DNA from 4 places in the Gracilibacillus sp. JCM 18966 genome. Region 4 is predicted to be linked to each of the others. Evidence: riboswitches for the same ligand, from Rfam matches in the RefSeq annotation. Region 4 holds a riboswitch; each other region holds the start of a gene.
What was found. A riboswitch is a leader RNA that binds a small molecule or an ion and turns the genes downstream of it on or off. The one in region 4 is predicted to bind thiamine pyrophosphate.
Positions count from the first base shown of each region.

Region 1: another riboswitch for thiamine pyrophosphate. It lies ahead of tenA (thiaminase II); the one in region 4 lies ahead of thiW (energy coupling factor transporter S component ThiW).
Region 2: another riboswitch for thiamine pyrophosphate. It lies ahead of ACZ5N5_RS12475 (ABC transporter substrate-binding protein); the one in region 4 lies ahead of thiW (energy coupling factor transporter S component ThiW).
Region 3: another riboswitch for thiamine pyrophosphate. It lies ahead of tenA (thiaminase II); the one in region 4 lies ahead of thiW (energy coupling factor transporter S component ThiW).

Region 1 is NZ_AP043883.1:3,270,814-3,275,902, reverse strand. Features, by position in the region: gene ACZ5N5_RS15915 (M20 family metallopeptidase) at 1-940, shown strand, start outside; gene dapA (4-hydroxy-tetrahydrodipicolinate synthase) at 1,024-1,914, opposite strand; lysine riboswitch at 2,107-2,288, opposite strand; TPP riboswitch at 2,468-2,574, shown strand; gene tenA (thiaminase II) at 2,654-3,343, shown strand; gene ACZ5N5_RS15900 (ECF transporter S component) at 3,336-3,926, shown strand; gene ACZ5N5_RS15895 (ABC transporter ATP-binding protein) at 3,931-5,089, shown strand, end outside.
Region 2 is NZ_AP043883.1:2,599,417-2,604,505, forward strand. Features, by position in the region: gene ACZ5N5_RS12465 (metal ABC transporter solute-binding protein, Zn/Mn family) at 1-747, shown strand, start outside; gene wrbA (NAD(P)H:quinone oxidoreductase) at 956-1,555, shown strand; TPP riboswitch at 1,791-1,900, shown strand; gene ACZ5N5_RS12475 (ABC transporter substrate-binding protein) at 2,019-2,963, shown strand; gene ACZ5N5_RS12480 (MTH1187 family thiamine-binding protein) at 2,979-3,272, shown strand; gene ACZ5N5_RS12485 (ABC transporter permease) at 3,316-4,062, shown strand; gene ACZ5N5_RS12490 (ABC transporter ATP-binding protein) at 4,065-4,799, shown strand; gene ACZ5N5_RS12495 (TatD family hydrolase) at 4,804-5,089, shown strand, end outside.
Region 3 is NZ_AP043883.1:1,913,964-1,919,052, forward strand. Features, by position in the region: gene ACZ5N5_RS09210 (6-phospho-beta-glucosidase) at 1-344, shown strand, start outside; gene brnQ (branched-chain amino acid transport system II carrier protein) at 398-1,717, opposite strand; TPP riboswitch at 2,375-2,472, shown strand; gene tenA (thiaminase II) at 2,590-3,273, shown strand; gene ACZ5N5_RS09225 (acetylornithine deacetylase) at 3,286-4,536, shown strand; gene ACZ5N5_RS09230 (hypothetical protein) at 4,731-4,901, opposite strand; partial or broken gene ACZ5N5_RS09235 (SDR family oxidoreductase) at 5,012-5,089, shown strand, end outside.
Region 4 is NZ_AP043883.1:1,638,780-1,643,868, reverse strand. Features, by position in the region: gene ACZ5N5_RS07930 (IS110 family RNA-guided transposase) at 1-1,070, shown strand, start outside; gene ACZ5N5_RS07925 (ring-cleaving dioxygenase) at 1,381-2,349, opposite strand; TPP riboswitch at 2,477-2,587, shown strand; gene thiW (energy coupling factor transporter S component ThiW) at 2,710-3,183, shown strand; gene tnpA (IS200/IS605 family transposase) at 3,315-3,785, opposite strand; gene ACZ5N5_RS07910 (DUF362 domain-containing protein) at 4,013-4,249, opposite strand; gene ACZ5N5_RS07905 (aldo/keto reductase) at 4,578-5,089, opposite strand, start outside.

The DNA of each region.
Region 1 (5,089 bases), 1.6 Mb from region 4:
AATTATTACACATATGGACACAGTTTTTGAAAAAGGAACGGCAAAATTGCGTCCATTTCTAGTGAAAGACAACCGTGCATATGGACCTGGTGTTATTGACATGAAAGCAAGTCTCGTTGCTGTCTATTTTGCAATGAAAGCTTTGAAGGAAATAAAAAGTAAGGCCTTCTATGATGTAGAAATATTATTAACTAGTGATGAAGAAATTGGTTCAGTTACTTCGAAATCGTTGATTGAATCCCATGCCAAGGATAAAAAATTTGCTTTAGTGATGGAGCCAGCTCGAAAAAATGGTGCTATTGTGTCAGCTAGAAGAGGGAAGGCTCATTATACATTGGAGGTATTTGGGAAGGCAGCTCATTCTGGTATCGAACCAGAAAAAGGGAGAAGTGCGATAGAGGAGCTTGCTCATAAAATTATTCAATTACATGATATTACCGATGAAGAGAAAGGTATTCATGTCAATGTCGGGATCATTGAAGGAGGTAGCTCTGTTAATACTATATCTGACCATGCTTCTGCGGAGATTGATGTAAGATTTCGAAAACAGGAGCAAGCGGATCAAATTGAGCAGAAGATAGAAGACATTACCTCTCATGCAGATATTGAAGGAACAAAGGTACGATTAGAAGGGGAGATTAACCGTCCTCCAATGGAGAAAACGGCGAAAACCGAAAGTCTTCTTCGTATTATCCGCAAGGTAGGGGATGAGCTTCACATAAAGATAACAGACACCGAAACTGGTGGTGGTTCAGATGCTTCTTTTACTGCGGCGATCGGAATACCAACGGTTGATGGATTGGGACCAGTGGGTGGAAATGCACACCGTGAGGATGAATATTTAGAAATAGATTCATTCTTACCTAGAACAATCTTGTTAGCAGAAGTGATAAAACAATTACATCGAAAAATAAATCAAACGAAAAAGCCACAATCATGAATGATATGCTCCCCTTTAAGTAGACAGGTTAAAAATAAAAAATCTGTTACTTGAGGGGAGTATTTTTATGTCCAATAGATCCTTTATCCTACAAAATAATTCTTTTGCAGATAATGTAAATCCTGATGTAATGTATTCAATTCTTCTTCGTCTAAAGGTATGAGTGGAAGTCTTACGGAGCCAACATCCATTCCAAGCATGGCTAATGCTGATTTAACGGGTACGGGATTTGGTGCTTTAAACAATGCTTTCATGATCGGTAATAGCTCTTGATGTAGACGTGCTGCCTTCTTCGGGTTCCCTGTTTGATATTGTGTAATCATCTCCTTCATTTCATTCCCAATAATATGGGAGGAAACCGAGATAATTCCTCTTCCACCTATTGCAAGCATTGGTAGTGTTAGACTATCATCTCCACTATAAAGAGAAAAATCTTCAGATGTTTCATGAATGATTCTCGTCATGGCATCTAAATCACCACTAGCTTCTTTTACAGCTACTATGTTTTTGATTTTGGCTAATTCAATAATAGTTTCAGGTAATAGATTCACACTCGAACGTCCTGGAATGTTATATAACATAACTGGTAAGGTAGTTGCTTTAGCGATAGCTTCAAAGTGTGCATACATCCCAGCCTGTGATGGCTTGTTGTAATACGGAGTAACAAGCATTACGGCATCGACACCTAGCATTTCGGCTTGTTTTGTTAACTCGATGGATGCTTGTGTATTATTCGAACCAGTACCTGCTATAACAGGAATCCGTTTATTCACAACTTTTACAGTAAATTGAAGGAGAGAAAGAATTTCGTCTTTGGATAATGTTGGTGATTCTCCTGTAGTACCAGCGACTACTAATCCTTCTGTTCCATTACTAATTAAATAATTAATTAAATGTTCTGCTTTGTTAAAATCAATTTGTCCGTTTTGATCAAATGGTGTGACCATTGCTGTTACGACACGTCCAAAATTCATTTTAGCCTTCACCTCTATTCATATTTTTAAAACAATTTCGCTACGTAAAATGAATAGAGCTTATCCCATCATCAAACCTTTTTGGAAAACTAATAACAGATCATTAAGTTTTCGCCTAATTACTATCAGGTTAGACAGCAAAAAATGCAACAATGAAAGGGTATCATTGTTGCACCGTTATTTGATAATGATGCGTGAGATAGCCCTCCATATAGCTTCTTCGACTATATGACAGCCCGACATTTCTTAAATGAAGGACCAGTGACTAAGATGATGCATTCCTAATCACTTCGGCAAATCCCCCTTTCTGTAATCATCACAGGCGACATCTCCTCCGATTACATACTAATGGTCATTGCACCTCTATTCTCAAACTATTCAATTGTTTTAAATGTTGGTTACTACTATAACAAAGTTTATCCATAGATGCAATAGATAAAAAGTTTAAAAGATGAATAGAAAATAATGGATTCTCTCTTAATGAAACAAATTTAAAGAATAGCTTGACAAACTGGAAAAATTTGATATAGTTATACACGAATTAAATAAAAACGCATTCCACTAGGGGTGTCTTTTAAAGACTGAGATTAAAGTTTTACTTTAAGACCCTTAGAACCTGATCTGGTTTATACCAGCGTAGGGAAGTGGTACGATATCCGTTATTTTCTGCAGGTATAACCACTATCCTTACGTATTTGGTAGGATAGTGGTTTTTGTGTTTCCTGGGAGGAGAAGAAAAATGAAATTTTCAGAAAAACTAAGAAAGGAAGTAGACCCTATTTGGCAGGAGAGCTTCCAGCATCCATTTGTCCAAGGAATTGGAGAGGGAACATTACCGGTAGAGAACTTTAAGTACTATGTCCTACAGGATGCTTATTATTTATCCCATTTTGCAAAAGTTCAAGCACTCGGTGCAGCTAAAGCAAATTCTTTTGAAACGACAAACCGAATGGCCGCACATGCCCAAAGCACTTATGAAGCAGAACATGCGTTACATGAATCATTTACAGAGATTTTAGGGATTACGGAGGAAGAGATCAAAGCATTTCAGCCTTCTCCAACTGCTTATGCCTACACCTCTCATTTATATCGAGCAGCATATGACGGGCATTTAGGGGATGTGATTGCAGCTATTCTACCGTGTTATTGGCTTTATTATGAGGTTGGAGAGGTTTTGAAGAATTGTACTCCAGATCATCCTGTTTATCAAAAATGGATTTCTACTTATGGCGGAGAGTGGTTCAAGCGGTCAGTGGAGGAACAAATTAATCGGTTAGATGAAATTGCTTTATCCGTTACAGATTCAGATCTAGAAAGAATGAAACAGCACTTTGTCATAAGTAGTCGTTATGAACTTATGTTCTGGGAGATGGCCTATCAACTTGAATCCTGGCAATCAATAGGAAGAAAAGAGGGAAAATATGTTTAAAAAGCTAACACTTACCGATATTCTTGTTACAGTTGTTATTGCATTAGTCTTCAGTGTCATATATAAAATCTGGGGACCGCTCTATAGCGCGGTTTCGGTTTTAGGCTTACATATCGATCAATTACTGTACGGAATGTGGTTTATGGCGGCAACCGTTGCATTTTTAATTATTCGTAAGCCTGGCGTCGCTTTGTTAGCAGAATTGGCTGCAGCACAAGGAGAATTCTTATTTGGTGGTCAATGGGGTATTTCATTATTATTATACGGCCTCGTTCAAGGTCTTGGTTGTGAAATAATATTCGCTATTTTCCGTTACCGAAGCTATCATATTTTGGTCATGTGCTTAGCTGCAGTTGGTGCGGCAATCGGCTCTTTATGGCTCGATATTTATTATGGGTATATCACGGAATTAGCTTTATGGAATCTGAGTTTGCTCGTTTTTGCTAGAATATTGGGGTCTATCGTAATCACAGGAATCTTTGCATACTACCTTGTAAAGGCATTAGAAAAAACGGGTGTAACAAGACTAGTTCGACCATTGTCCAACAAGCATTACGAAGCGCTAGATGAGGAGATTAGGTGAAAGAATGAGTACCATTGCTATCGAAAAACTACGTGTAAAATTTCCTGAAGAGGAATCCTTTTTATTTAAGGATTTCTCTCTCTCCATTCGAAAAGGGGAGAAAGTACTCATCCTTGGTCCTTCAGGATCGGGAAAATCGACTTTATTAAAAATTTTATCAGGGTTGGTACCAAAATCGATGGAAATCCCCATTAAATATACATCACGAGAGCTCTCAAATTCCTGGGGTTTTGTCTTTCAAGATCCAGATTCTCAATTTTGTATGCCTTATGTCGATGAAGAGCTTGGTTTTGTGCTAGAAAATCTCGGGATACCGCATGATCAAATGAAGGAATTATTACATCGTTACCTAGTAGAGGTCGGATTAGAACTAGAAGATGTCCATATTAAAATAGAAAGGTTATCTGGTGGTATGAAACAAAGGCTTGCCATTGCTTGCATTCTAGCATTACAGCCAAATACAATATTTCTAGATGAACCGACTGCCATGCTTGATCTAGAAGGGACGGCACAGGTTTGGGAAACGATGCAAAGGGTTGCTAGAGACAAAACCGTGATCATTGTTGAGCATAAAATCGAGCATGTGATTGATTTTATCGACCGTGTCGTCTTACTAGATGAAAAAGGGAACATTATGATGGATGATACTCCCAAAGTCATTTTTGAACAATCTAAGCAAAAGCTAAAGGAATTCGGCATTTGGTATCCTTCCGTTTGGCACGAATATAGGCATGCTAAAGCAGAAATCAATCAACCCATCATTCAATCAGCTGAGACGTTAATGAAAATGGAAGATTTTATCGGTTATCATCATAAACAGCCCAAAATAGACGTTTCGAATGTAGAAATAAAGAGAGGGGATTGGATTTCTGTTACAGGAGAGAATGGTGCAGGAAAGAGTACATTGTTGCAGGCTATTATGAAGCTAATTAAGACGAACGGAAAAATAGACTATCCATTTGTGAAAAATCCTAATGATTTATACCAACGAATCGGCTATGTGTTTCAAAACCCTGAATTGCAATTTGTAGAAAATACGGTTTACGAAGAATTAGCCTTTTCTCTACGTAAAGAGAAACTCTCTGAAGAAGAAAATAAAAAAAAAATTGAAGCTCAATTAAAGGATTTCCATCTCTTGAACGAAATTCATAAGCATCCTTTCC
Region 2 (5,089 bases), 960 kb from region 4:
GACTTATTTGTTTTTAATGGTGCTAATTTAGAAGCGTACGCAGGTGAGATAGAAGAAGCCTTGCAAGGAGAAGATGTAAAAATGATAGAAGCAGCAGAGGGGATTGATTTAGAGGAACATGTTCATGAACATGAACATGATCATGGTGATGAAGAAGGACATGACCACGAACACTCCCACGAAACCGAAGAGGCGCATGATCATGCAGGCCATGATCATGGTGATGTGGATCCACACGTATGGTTAGATCCAATAAAAGCGGTACAGCTCGCAGAGAATATTAAGGATGCACTTGTGGAGATTAGACCTGAACAAAAGGAAAGCTATGAAGAAAACTTTCAAGATTTAGAAGAAAGGCTAACAGCACTTGATCAAAGCTTCCATGAGCAATTAGAACAATCTGACAACAAAGAAATCCTAGTAACACATGCTGCATACGGATATTGGGAACAAGGCTATGGAATAGAACAAATTGCGATTTCTGGATTATCACCAACCGATGAACCATCACAAAAGCAGCTGGAAGAAATTATTCATCAAATTGATGAGAAAGGAATTAAATATTTGTTGTTTGAGCAAAATGTAGAGCCTAAAGTTGCAAAGGTGATTCAAAATGAAGCTAATATTGAGTCACTCCAATTACACAATTTATCTGTATTAACGGAAGAAGATATAGAGAAGGAAGAGAATTATTTCACATTAATGGAACGAAATCTAGAGGTTTTGGAACAAGCGCTTCATTATTAATGAAAGTTAACCATTAGGAAATATTAAGATTATATGCTTAAATATTTCCTAATGGTTATTATTTCTTTACTTGTTGAAAGCCTGTTCGGATAGTTCCACTTAGTCATAAGCAATTGTCTTGAATTAGAGATAATTACTTGATATGCTATGTAGGCCTAGAAGTTTGAACTAGGCATGCAAAAAGGAAGGAAAGAAGGAGTTTTAGGATATGGTAAAAGTAGCAGTAATTTATTATAGTTCAACTGGAACCAATTATCAACTTGCTAATTGGGCAGCAGAAGCGGTGAAAGCAGCAGATGCTGAGGTAAGAGTGGTGCGTGCGCAAGAGACGGCGCCAGAGGCTGCAGTAGCTTCTAATCCAGCTTGGAAACAGCATTTAGAGGAAACTCAACATGTCCCTGTAGCAACCTCTGATGATATAGAATGGGCAGATGCGATTATTTTCAGTATTCCGACTAGATTTGGAAATGTTCCATCTCAAATGAAGCAATTTATTGATTCACAAGGCGGATTATGGGCTGCAGGAAAAACGATGAATAAAGTAGTAACAGCCATGTCTTCTGCTTCTAATGCGCATGGTGGTCATGAGGGAACCTTATTACATTTATATACCTCTATGATGCACTGGGGTGCGATCATCGTCCCTCCTGGATATACAAATGAATGTATCTATGGGGCAGGCGGAAACCCTTATGGAACTAGTGTCACACAAACTCCAGATGGTAAAATGCTGGAGGATGTAGAAGCAGCAGTGAAGCACCAAGCAACTCGTGTAGTGGAAGTAGCTTCAAAAATAGTTCAATCATAATTGTAGAAGGCAGATCTTCAGCAATGAAGGTCTGCTTTTTTTTGCACGTTAGGAAGATATAAAATTTCTACACAGCAGAAGCATCGACCAAGTTTTTTAAGGTAACAAGTAAAAAAAACTAGGTACTTGTTAAAGTAGAGAGAATGCCTCGTTTTTTTCATATCTCCAATGAAGTACACAAAACTTGAATAATTACGATAAATATGTCAAAGTATGAATGTGATAGCAATAAGATATGGACATGTAGGGGGACTGGTGTTGCCAGTTGAGATTGTATCCGGAAGATACTGACCCTTAGAACCTGATCTGGTTAGCACCAGCGTAGGGAACATATGGAATTATGAATCTATATGCGCTCTAGGCTTCTGTCTAGAGCGCTTTTTCTATATGTATCCCTTAAAAACGACATAAGGGGGAAATCAAATTGAACAAACTATTAGTTGTCTTAGCATGTATGTTTTTTATGTTAACAGGATGTGGCCAAGACTCTTCTCAAACAGACAAACAGAATTTAACAGAAGTCACGTTTGTTTTGGATTGGACACCGAATACAAATCATACCGGATTATATGTCGCCCAAGCAAAGGGTTATTTTGAGGAAGAGGGATTAAATGTCAATATTGTGCTTCCGGGTGAAGCAGGTGCTGATCAAACGGTAGCTGCAGGGAAGGCCGATTTTGGAATAAGTGCACAGGAGGCGGTTACTGAAGCAAGAGTACAGGATATTCCGATTGTATCGATAGCAGCTGTTATTCAACATAATACTTCTGGTTTTGCAGCCCCAGTAGAGAAAGGAATCCAATCCCCTGCCGATTTTGCCGAAAAGACATATGGAGGCTGGGGTGCACCAGTGGAATCAGCAGTAATCGATTCCTTGATGAAACAAGAGGGTGCATCCGTAGATGATGTTACCATTACGAATATTGGCAATACCGACTTTTTTACTGCAGTTGAGCGAGATGTAGATTTTGCATGGATTTACTATGGTTGGACTGGTGTTGAAGCAGAGCTTCGTGGTATCGACCTAGATATGCTCTACTTAACCGATTATTCAGAAAAACTAGATTACTATACTCCTGTTATCACAACAAATGAAACAATGCTAGAAGAGAATTCTGAAACGGTTCGTTCATTGTTAGCAGCAGTAACTAAGGGTTATCAATATGCTATCAGTCATCCAGCTGAAGCAGCAGATATATTAATAGATAAAGTACCCGATTTAGACCCAGAATTGGTAAAAGCAAGTCAAGAATGGCTCTCTCCAAAATATCAGGACGATGCTACAAGATGGGGAGAACAACGTCCAGAGGTTTGGAGAAATTATTCTGATTGGATGTTCGAAAATGGTCTATTAGAAAGGGAGCTAGACGTAGAATCAGCGTTTACAAATGAATTTTTACCTGAATAAAAAGGAGAGAGAAAAATGGCAAATGCATTAGTGAGTATTCAAATTATCCCGAAAACACCAAATGGGGAAGATGTGATTCCATTTGTAGATGCAGCAATTGAGGTAATCGAGGCTGCTGGAGTGAAGTACCAAGTGAATCCATTAGAAACAACAATGGAAGGGGAGCTATCTGCACTACTAGTGATTATTGAAAAAATGAATCAACGTATGCTAGATATGGGCTGTACGAGCAACATATCCCAAATTAAAATTTATACAAGGGCGGACAATCAGGCGTCTATGGAAAAATTAACAGAGAAATATCACTAAAGTAGTGGAAACAACATAACAGAGTAAGGACGGTGTTAAGCACATGATAAAAAAATCATGGCTTCCTATCTCAGTGATTGCGATAATGCTTTTTATCTGGGAGCTATCGACGAGAATCTTTCAAATACCAGATTGGATACTACCAGCACCCACTGTCATTATACAGGAGGCACTTAACAACTGGCCGAACTATAGTCATCATATCTTCTCAACAATTCAACTAACGATACTCGGTTTGGTTATGGGGATAGTGGTTGGACTAACGGTAGCGGTTATTCTACATTTGTTGCCAAAGGTGAGAGAAGCAGTATATCCAATTATGATCCTTTCACAAAATGTTCCAATTATAGTGTTGGCACCACTACTCGTGATTTGGTTTGGTTTTGGCATGACACCAAAGCTATTGATTATAATCCTTGTGTGTTTTTTTCCGATTGCAGTAGCTACGATTGATGGATTGAGACAAACTTCGCCAGAGCTTATTCATTATATGAAAATGGCAGGTGCGACCAAGCAACAGATTTTTAGAAAGTTAGAGCTACCACACGCTTTGCCTGCTATATTTTCAGGACTAAAGATTTCAGCAACCTATAGTGTGATGGGGGCCGTCATCTCAGAATGGTTAGGAGCCAATCAAGGTATTGGGGTTTATATGACATTAGCATCCTCCTCATTCCGAACAGATAGAGTATTTGTAGCGATATTATTTATCATGATATTATGCTTATTCTTTTTTGCGATCATTTTAATCTGTGAAAAAGCTTTGATCAAATGGAGAAAGGAGGGGTAGGCTTGAGCACATTACAAATTAATCACTTAACGAAAAGCTTTGAACCACATACCATTATTCAAGATTTGAATCTAGTGGTAAATGAAGGAGAATTTGTGTCATTACTAGGTCCATCTGGAAGTGGAAAGAGTACGATTTTTCATTTAATTGGAGGCTTGTATGAGCCAGATCAAGGAACCATTCTCTTAAACGGAGAAAATATTATCGGAAAGAAAGGTGCCATTAGCTATATGCCTCAAAGTCCTTCCCTTTTTCCGTGGCGTACGATTCTTGAAAATGTAGTATTGGCCGCAGAGCTTTTTGAAAGACCTGATAAACGAAAGGCAAAGAAAATGTTAAAACGTGCAGGACTTCATGATTATATTGATGCTTATCCTCATCAGCTTTCTGGCGGGATGCAGCAACGAGTAGCTTTTGTTAGAAGCTTATTAAGTCCACAATCCTTTATTTGTCTAGACGAACCTTTTTCTGCGCTAGATGAGTTTACTAGGGTAGATATGCAGAAATGGCTATTATCCATCTGGGAGGAAGAACGTCCTTCGGTTTTATTTGTTACACATAATATTGAAGAAGCAATCTTTTTATCCGATCGCATTCTAGTCTTAGGCGAACGCCCAGCAAAAGTAACCGAAGAGGTTCATATCCCTTTTGAACGACCTCGAACAGCTCGCTTACTTTTATCACCTGAATTATTAGAAATAAAGAAACGAATTTACAGAATATTAAGGGGCTCATAAACTGATGATTGATGCACATATTCACCTTGACTGGTATAGAAAGGAAGAACGGGAAACTATCCTAAAGGACTTAAAGGATAAAAGGATTGCAGGTCTTATCGCCATTTCAAGTGACTTAGCATCTTGCAAAAAAGTATTGTCATTATCTCAGAAAAACAAGCTAGTTTTTCCTGCTTTAGGATGGCACCCAGAGCAGTCATTGCCAGATGAGAAAGAACTAGCTGAATTGGAAGAGTTAATCAGAAAACACCATCATTCTATAGTCGCAATTGGAGAAGTGGGTTTACCTT
Region 3 (5,089 bases), 280 kb from region 4:
ATCTTGCCCCAGATGATGTAGTGGAAGTATCTGCTTATATTGGTGCTGCAGGTGCACGACCAATCGCCTTTGGATCCTTTGAACCGGCAGAAAAAGGCTGGTTGCAGCTAATGAAAAGCATGGAACTTTGTGTAGAAAAGGCAGCAGTGACAGGTGATTATGGCGTATTATTGCAAGCATTTATCATCAATCCTCTAATACCTAGTGGAGAAACGGCAAAACGTGTGTTAGATGAATTATTGCTCGCTCATAAAGAGTATTTACCACAATTTGCTGAGAAAATAGAGGAACTAGAGACTGCAGAAGTAATCATTAAAGACGAAATTGCGAGAAATTTAAATTAATAAAAGAAAGGAGCTTCTCATAAGTAAAAAACTATTGAGAAGCTTCTTGTCCATTAAGAAACGTCTTTTTTGATCACACTACAACCATATCCTATTATGCCCCCAACAATTGCTGGAGCTATCCACCCTAGACCTTGATTATATAGAGGGAGAATTGTTTGAAATAAATCATTCACTGCCACAATTTTCAGCCCTGCAGCATTTAATCCATCGAACAATGAAACAATAAAGGTAAATAATATACTAGCTTGATATATTTCTTTTTTTCCTTTAAAGAGAGGATGGAGAAATGTTAAGATCATCAAACACATTGCCATTGGATAAAGCATCGATAAAACTGGAACAGAGAACTCAATAATGGTCGTAAGTCCAAAGTTAGAAATGACGGCACCGAGTATTGTAAAAATAATCGCCCAGATTGAATAGGAAATTTTAGGTATGATTTGATGAAAATAGGATGCACAAGACGTTACTAGACCAATACTTGTTGTTAAACAGGCTGCAACGACAATTACTCCGAGAATGATTTTTCCATACGAACCAAAGTAAAAAGCAGAGGCAGCAGCTAATATTGAACCACCATTCTCCATATAGCCGATTTCTTCGACACTAATTGCGCCAAGGTATGCAAGTGAAGAGTAGACAATACCTAGAAGAAGTGCTGCAATTAGTGCAGCTTTCGATGTCGAGATGATTAGCTGCTTTTTCGTGCTATAACCGATGTCCTTCATCGCATTAATAATAATAATTCCAAAAACAAAGGCAGCCAACAAATCCATCGTTAAATAGCCTTCTTGAAAGCCTGTGAAAAAACTGTTCGAGATATAAGCATCTGTCGGTGGTTGGATTTCTCCAATTGGATTTAGAAAGGAAACTATAATTAATAAGGCAATTACCACTAATAGGAGTGGAGTTAACACTTTTCCGATTATATCGATTAGTTTCTTCGATTGTAAGGAAAAATATAGTGTGAAGCCAAAGAATACGATCGTAAAAATAAGTAAGGCAACATTACTTGTCTGGTTACCGAAAAAAGGCGCAATGCCCATTTCATATGCAACGGTATTGGTTCTCGGTAGAGCAAAAAAGGGACCAATAGTTAAATATAAAGTGACAGTGAAAATAAGACCATATATTGGGTGTACCCGACTTGCTAATGACTGTAAGCTCTCTTTTCCTGAAATAGCAAGTGCTAGGACGGTGAGCACCGGCAATCCGACACCTGTAAATAGAAAGCCTAGGTTTGCTAGAAATAGGTTTTCTCCAGCAGCTTGTCCTAATAATGGTGGGAAAATTAAATTACCCGCACCAAAAAATAATGCGAAAAGCATAAATCCTATCGTGATAATACTTGTTGTGTTTCGTGATGACATAATAACCTCCGCAACAATTAATGTTTCATTTATATGAAATGTTAAGCTTTTATTTTTATTTTCAAAATATTTAAATAATAGCATGTAATTATTCGAAAAGCAATGATATTTATTGATAATTTGAAAATTAGTCATTTGTTCCACTTACAATACTTAGATAGATAAATTTGGATTTATTGTAATATACCCCAAAATCTCCTTCTTTCCTATTTAAATTGGTTGCATTAATTGCTGGTCTTTCGGATTATATTTAGTAAATTTACAAATTGTCATTAATAAAAAGTAAAATTATTACATAGTTTGTAAAAATAAATAATTCTTTACTAGTTATTTACGAAGACTTTACACTCAGCATTTATAATGAACAACAGATTTTTATTATCTACAAACAGAGTTGGCGAATGATAAGGAATACAGAGATTACTTGTGATTAGTAAAGAATAAATCAACAATGCAAGCAGATGTCCAGGTTAGTGAGAAGGACAAGATCACATTATCGACATGTGTAGTCTGTTAGGTCCTGAACAGGGTAGGCTCGTGATTCATGATAAGATAAAGAGCGAGGATGTGCTACACGACTAAGTGACCTCCTTATTTCCAATTAATTTGTCATTCTATAATCGATGTCTTATACTGGTAGGGAATAAAAAAATAAGTAGATTCGACTAGGGGAGCATGTAGGTGCTGAGAGATTTGATCGACCCTTTGAACCTGATCTAGTTAACACTAGCGTAGGGAAGTGGAATTGGCAGTTTGTGCATAGACGAATCATTGGCTATGTATGTTCAACCCATCTCCTTACATTGGTGATGGGTTTTTTGGTTTGTCACGGGATGTTACCGCCTAGTCGGAAATAAAGAGGAGGAAATAAATTGAATCAATTATTTACGGATCATCTTTGGAAAAAGGTGGAACCAATTTGGAGCTCTTACTTAGAGCATCCTTTTGTGAAAGGCCTTGGAAACGGTACTTTAGAGCAGGATAAGTTTAAGCATTGGTTAAAGCAGGATTATGTCTATTTAATGGATTATTCGAGACTATTCGCATTAGGGAGTGCGAAGGCAGAAGACTTAGAAACGATGACTATATTTGCCAAGCTACTACACGGTGTGCTTGATCTTGAAATGGATTTACACAGAAAATATGCGGCTGATTTTGGTATAACCAGAGAGGATCTCGAGTCCACAGAACCTTCCGCTATTACTACTGCCTACACTAGCTATATGCTAAATGTATCTCAGCGTGGAGGGATAGAGAATGTCGTCGCATCGGTACTTGCGTGTGAATGGAGTTATAATTTTATCGGTAAATCACTAGCAACATGGCCAGGAGCATTAGATGAAAATTTTTATAGTAGCTGGGTGAAGATGTATCAATCTCCCGAATTTACAGAGCTTGCAGAGAATTGCAAACATTTAATGAACAAAATGGCAAAAGGAAAATCAGAAGAGGATTTAACTAGACTAGAAGAGATTGTCATTCGAACAAGTCAGTTTGAATATATGTTCTGGGATATGGTAGAAAAACGAGAAGATTGGCCAGTAAGCCTAAATTAGGAGGAATAGCTTATGATTGATTTAGTCGATGAACACGCGCAGGAGTTAAAAGAAATATTAGCAAAATTGATTAGCTTTCCTACTGTTAGCCCACCAGCTAGAAATACAGAAGGAATTCAGTCCTATATCGCCAATTTTCTAGAAAAGGAAGGATTTGATACAACGAGGTGGGATGTCTTTCCACAGGATCCTAATATGGTTGCAGTGAAAAAAGGTGAGGAAAGTAGTTCATACAATAGCTTGATTATAAATGGTCATGTGGATGTTGCTGATGTTGGGGATAAAGCAGATTGGACAGTGCCGATATTTGAATTGACAGAGAAGGCTGGCTTCGTCTATGGTCGTGGTGTTTCCGACATGAAGGGAGCAATTGCTGCTACTTTGTTCGCAATGAAACTATTAAATGAGCAAGGTATCTCATTAAAAGGAGACTTACAGATTCAAACGGTGATCGGTGAAGAGGTAGGAGAAGCAGGGACATTATCCTGTCTGGAAAAAGGTTATACTGCCGATTTTGCACTAGTTGTCGATGGAAGTGATCGAAAAATCCATGGTCAAGGAGGTGTAATCACTGGATGGATTACTGTAAAAAGCAAGGAAGTTTTTCATGACGGAATGCGTGCAGCTATCTTACAAACATCCGAGGGTGCAAGTGCAATAGAAAAAATGATGAAAATTATTGCGAGCTTACAAGATTTGGAGCAAGAGTGGGCAGAAACCAAACAATATCCAGGCTTTAGAAAAGGAACAACTACAATTAATCCTGCGGTCATAGAAGGGGGCAGACATGCGGCATTTGTAGCAGATCAATGTAGTCTATGGGTGACTGTACATTTTTATCCGAATGAGAGCTATCAATCGGTGGTGGCGGAAATTGAAAATCACCTGAGAAATTCAATAAAAGACGATCCGTGGTTCCAAGAAAACCCGCTCCTCTTTCGTTGGGGAGGGAAATCTATGCTAGAAGAAAGAGGAGAAGTTTTTCCTTCTGCCGAAATTAGTAAGGATCATCCTGCAATCCAAATGCTCCAACAATCCCATCAAAAAGTGGAACAATCAAAGGCGATGATAGGTATGTCGGAAACCGTTACAGATGCAGGGTGGTTTCATGAAGGTGGTATCCCCACCGCCATTTATGGACCAGGGAAATTAAAGGAAGCCCATTCTGTTGATGAAAAAATAGAATGGGACGAGTTATTACGCTTTGCCAAAACATTAATGATCTTCATTACAGACTGGTGTAACAAGAGAAAAGAAGGATAAAATCTGGATATCATCGTGTTATAATTGAACCGGGTTGCCAAGATATAAATAGATATATCTTGGTAATCTTACAATGTCGAAGCAGATGGCAAGATAAAAAGATATATCTTGGCGATCTCGCAATGTCGAGACAATATGGCCAAGATAAAAAAATGCACCTTAGCAACTCCATCCTTAGAAATCATAGCTGCACTTTATATAATCGGATAATAAGACTGATAGATCGGATTACAATAAAATGGGGGTCTCGGCCCAATCATGGGAGCTTCGAATGGTTTTGAGTTGTGAGCATATAAGATTTTTTCTTTATGATATGCCTCTGTTAACAGTAAATATTTCACCTCAGGGTTATAATAGTATTGCATGTTTTGCACCTCCTTCTTCTACATTATGCTCGTATAGTAAAAAATGGGCACATATCCATTCTAAATTCATAAAGTATCTATATAACATGTTGATAGGAAGGTGCTTTCGCATGAATGAAGAGAGATCAGATCCACAACATTATCCTATACCTCCTAATTACGGGAAAATAACCAAGTATGAGGAAATA
Region 4 (5,089 bases):
TATTAAAGATTGGCTTAGAATCCACTTCCGTGTACAGTTTTCATCCAGCGATGTTTTTTCATCAGGATGAAGAGCTCCGTAAGCTTGGTGCACAAGTATTTGTGATGAATCCAAAACAGATTGCCAACTTCAAAAAGAGTTATCCAGACATGGACAAGACCGACGAGATTGATGCATTTGTGATTGCCGATTATTTACGATTTGGTCGTTTATCGATGTCGGTGGTCAAAGAGAGTCAATACGTTGCCCTACAACAGTTGACACGCTCTCGCTACCAACTCGTACATCAGATGACCAAAGAAAAGCAACATTTTCTTCAACACTTGAGTTATAAGTGTAATACGTTTCAAGAAAACGTCGAATCTTCCGTGTTTGGACAAGCTATGATGGACTTATTCTTTGAAAAATATAGCCTGGAAGAACTCGCTCAGATGTCGATCGAAGACCTAGCTGATTACCTCCAAACCAAAGGTAAAAATGGTTTTCACGACCCTGAAAAAGTGGCCAAGTCCATTCAAAAAGCAGTACGTTCTTCCTATCGTTTGGATAAGGTAGTGGAAGACTCGATTGATCTCATCTTGGGCACTATTATTGAGCTGATTCGCACCATGAAGGCACAAATCAAGCAAATCGATAAAGCGATCACTAAAATCATGGCTGGCTTACCCAATACCCTGCAATCCACACCCGGAATTGGACCTGTATTCGCTGCTGGTATCATCGCAGAAATCGGTCAGATTGAACGATTTGAAGCAGAGGCCAAAATAGCCAAATATGCAGGACTATACTGGCGAAAACACCAATCAGGCAGGTTTACGGCAGATGATACTTCCTTATCTCGTAACGGGAATCAGTATTTGCGTTATTACCTTGTTGAAGCCGCCAACTCGGTGAGAAGGCATGTACCTGAATACCAAGCTTATTACGAGAAGAAATACCGTGAAGTACCGAAACACCAACATAAAAGAGCACTCGTCTTAACCGCTAGAAAATTAGTGCGTTTGGTGGATGCGCTACTACGCAACCATCAAATCTACACGCCACAAGGGAGCGTGAAACATGAAGCTTAGAAAGTAGCTTCTACAACCCTTGTGTAATTACCATTAATTTACATTTGATTAATGGTCTAGTTTCCTATTGCCTTTTTTAACAAAATTGCACCTTGATATCTAAATCTTTTTTATTTTGTATCTTGACATATTACCGCAGGTCTTTTTTCTTCTACAATATAAAACATTTACATTTACAATAGCTTACTAACTCTTAATGAACAATGATCCGATTATATATTAACTATACTATTCAGCCAAAAAGAAAAAAGCACCTGATTAGAGGTGCTCATATAACCAATCTATTTCCGTTATCGATCTACCATTTGTCCTATTTTGTATCCAATGGCTCTAACCTCGATTCAATCTCTTCTCGACGGTCTTCTAAAAATGGAGGTAAAGCTAAAGATTCACCCAAATGCTCCGTTTCTTCATCTGTAGCAAACCCTGGTCCGTCTGTAGCCAACTCGATTAAAATACCATTTGGCTCTCGAAAGTATAAGGATTGAAAATAGTATCGATCCACCAATCCTGAGTTTGGTAGTCGTTCCCTTCGAATTTTTTCGTGCCATTTTTCCAATTCTGCTCGGTTGTCGACTCGTAATGCTACGTGATGCACACTTCCACGTCCAGGTCTTTCTTTCTGCAAATCTGAGCTTAGCTCTACATGCAATTCTGCCCCAGTTCCACCCTCTCCAGTTGAGAAAACTTCTACATCTGGCATCCCTTTATTACGAGAAGGGTAGCTTCCAACTTGGCGAAAACCTAATAATTCTGTTAATACTCGTGCAGTAGGGGAGATATCTGGAACGGTTAATTGAACAGGCCCAAGACCTGTAATCGCTTTGTCTTGTGGAACTGCACTATTTGTCCATGGAATACCAGAAGCTACCCCTTGGTTGGTCTGATCTGACACTAAAACTAATCGTTGGTTTTCATGATCACGAAATCGAATTACCTTTCTCCCAAATTGCTCTCCCATTCCCTCATGATTCACTTTAAATTGCCGAAAACGATCTAACCAATAGGCTAGAGCTTCATCATCTGGTACCCTTAAAGAAGTTTGTGAAATACTTTGATTCCCAGTATAGGTGTGTCCTGCTCTTGCTATTTCAAAAAAGGTAAGATCTGTACCAGGACTTCCTTGTTCATCGGCATAAAATAAATGATACATACTGGGGTCATCCTGGTTTACCGTTTTCTTTACTAATCTCATCCCAAGCACGTTAGAATAAAAACGATAATTGTCCTTAGCATTAGCAGTTATTGCTGATACATGATGGATACCTTTTAATTCCATGTTATCACCCCTCCACGTTGTTCTATTCTACAATTATATGACAAAATATCTCGAATTCAAAGTAATTAGTATCACCTATTGACTTTTCACCCACTTATGATAAAATTTTCATTAAATTCTATACGTGTATAACTACTAGGGGTGCCAATGAATGGCTGAGAGAGAAGCACATGTGCTTTTCAACCCTTAAGGACCTGATCTGGTTTATACCAGCGGAGGGAAGTAGCTGATCTTACTATTGGTATGTGAAGCCAGGTCCATTTTGGAGCTGGCTTTTTATATTTTCCCTCTACTACCGTTTTCTATACACAAAAATAAGGGGAGAATATTGTGAAAAAAAGAACATTAATACTTACAACGATGGCAGTATATGTCGCGGTTGGAACGATTGGATCACAGTTTTTATGGTTTCCAACTGGCATCGCCAAAGCCTATCCTGTTCAACATGCCGTTAACGTGATGGCAGCCGTAACTCTAGGGCCAATTCCGGCTTTATTGATTGCATTTGTGATCGGTCTATTGAGAAATCTTCTTGGACTAGGTACACTATTAGCATTCCCAGGTGGGATGATTGGTGCATTACTTGCAGGAATTCTTTATCGACTAACAAGTAAGAAACAAATGGCAGCAGTTGGAGAAGTGATAGGTACAGGTGTTGTTGGTTCCTTTCTATCTGTCCCATATGCTTATCTCCTTATGGGCACTTCTGTTGGGGCACTTGCCTTCCTACCAGGCTTTTTAGTTAGTAGTGTCACTGGTGCTTTAATTGGACTTTTGATTCTATCAAAGATAAAAACTACGAATCTGTTACACCATCCACTTTCCTCTAAGTAAATCAAAACCACCAGTGTGAACTGGTGGTTTGCTCTGCGGCTGGAAGCCTCTATTACCGGCCTCGGCCTAAAAGGCCCACCGAACGGTTTCTCCTTTTGCACCACATTCACTCACTGATTCTAAAGAATCTCCTACTTCTTCTTATTTTTTTGTCCTATAAACGGATCAAATTCTTCGAATATAGTTAATTGATCCGACATGTAATCTTCTTTTAGCTGATTTCTAATGTATTCTTGTATTTGCTTTCTATTTCGTCCCACTGTATCGACATAGAATCCTCGGCATAAAGATTTTCTATTTCCATATTTATATTTTAAATTGGCATGTCGATCAAATATCATCAAGCTGCTCTTCCCTTTTAAATACCCCATAAATTGAGATACACTTAATTTCGGTGGGATACTTACTAACATATGGATGTGATCCGGACAAGCATTTGCTTCATGTATGATCACACCTTTTCGTTCACATAAATCGCGTATGATTTGACCTATGCTTTTTTTGTATTTTCCGTATATTATTTGCCTTCTGTACTTTGGTGCAAACACTATATGATACTTACAATTCCATGTTGTGTGTGCTAAACTATTCTTGTCCTTCATAGGACTCGCCTCCTTCTTTGGTGAGATTTAGTGGTCGGGAAACCAACTTTATCTTACCATGAAGTGAGGCTTTTTTGGCCCACGCTGAAAGCTTTCCGGAACCCCTCGCATAGCAAGGGGTTTTCAACAACATTAAGAAAATGCGACCATGCTTATGATGGTCGCATCTTGCTATTACTACGTTAGAAACTCGTCTTTTTTAACGAATAAGTTAGCTTTTTAATTTTCTAACGTGCAAAATATGCCTCTGCTTTTTCCAAGAAAACTTCCTGTTCAGGAGTAAGATCATACTCCTCTTCGATGGCATCCACTGGACAGACAGCTTTACATGCCCCACAGTCAATACACACATCAGGATCTATATAAAATTGATCTGGACCTTCTACAATACAGTCAACTGGACAAACAGTAGTACATTCACCAGCTTTTTCTGCCTGACAAGGTTCCGTTATTACAAAAGCCAATTCGAAACCCCCTTAAGTGTTTAAATCTATTAACTACGATATCTTATCTTCCTAGCATTTTGCAAGAAAAAGTGCCTGGGACAAAAGATTAGTAAGAAGGAAAAAATCCGAACGTTAATATTTCTGCACTGCAATCGCTTCGTCAAAATACTTCGCTTTCCGTGGGCACGGCGATCTGCTAACTTTGCAAAGAAAACCGCTTTGCAAAGTGGATCTTCAGCTCGTGCTGTTCCCACTGGAGTCTACGTATTTTGACTACGCGTAGTCAGAATATTGTTCGGATTTTGATTCTCTCTATTTAGTTATGTCCCAGCATCTTTCTTTTTTATTATCTCTTATCAAAATCATCTGGGTCTGGTCCGATACGCTCTTCCTTATTCAGATCAGCAATTAATTTCATCTCTTCTTCTGATAATTCAAAATCGAACACATCGGCATTTTCATGAATACGATGTTGTTTTACCGATTTCGGAATTGTCACAACCTCTTTTTGTAGATCCCATCGTAAAATAACCTGAGCGGTTGATTTTCCATGATGCTTCGCAATTTTAGTTATCGTCTCATCAGATAATATTTGACCTTGCTTTAAGGGAGACCATGCCTCTAGCTGTATGTTGTGCTTTTTACAAAATTCATGTAAGCTTTTTTGTTGTAGATGTGGATGGAATTCTACTTGATTTACCATCGGCACAATCTTTGCCTCAGTTAATAAATCCTCCAAGTGATGCTCTTTGAAGTTACTTACACCAATAGCACGAATTTTGCCATCCTGATATAGCTTTTCCATCGCCTTCCATGTTTCCTTGTATTTATTTTGCTTTGGTACTGGCCAATGGATTA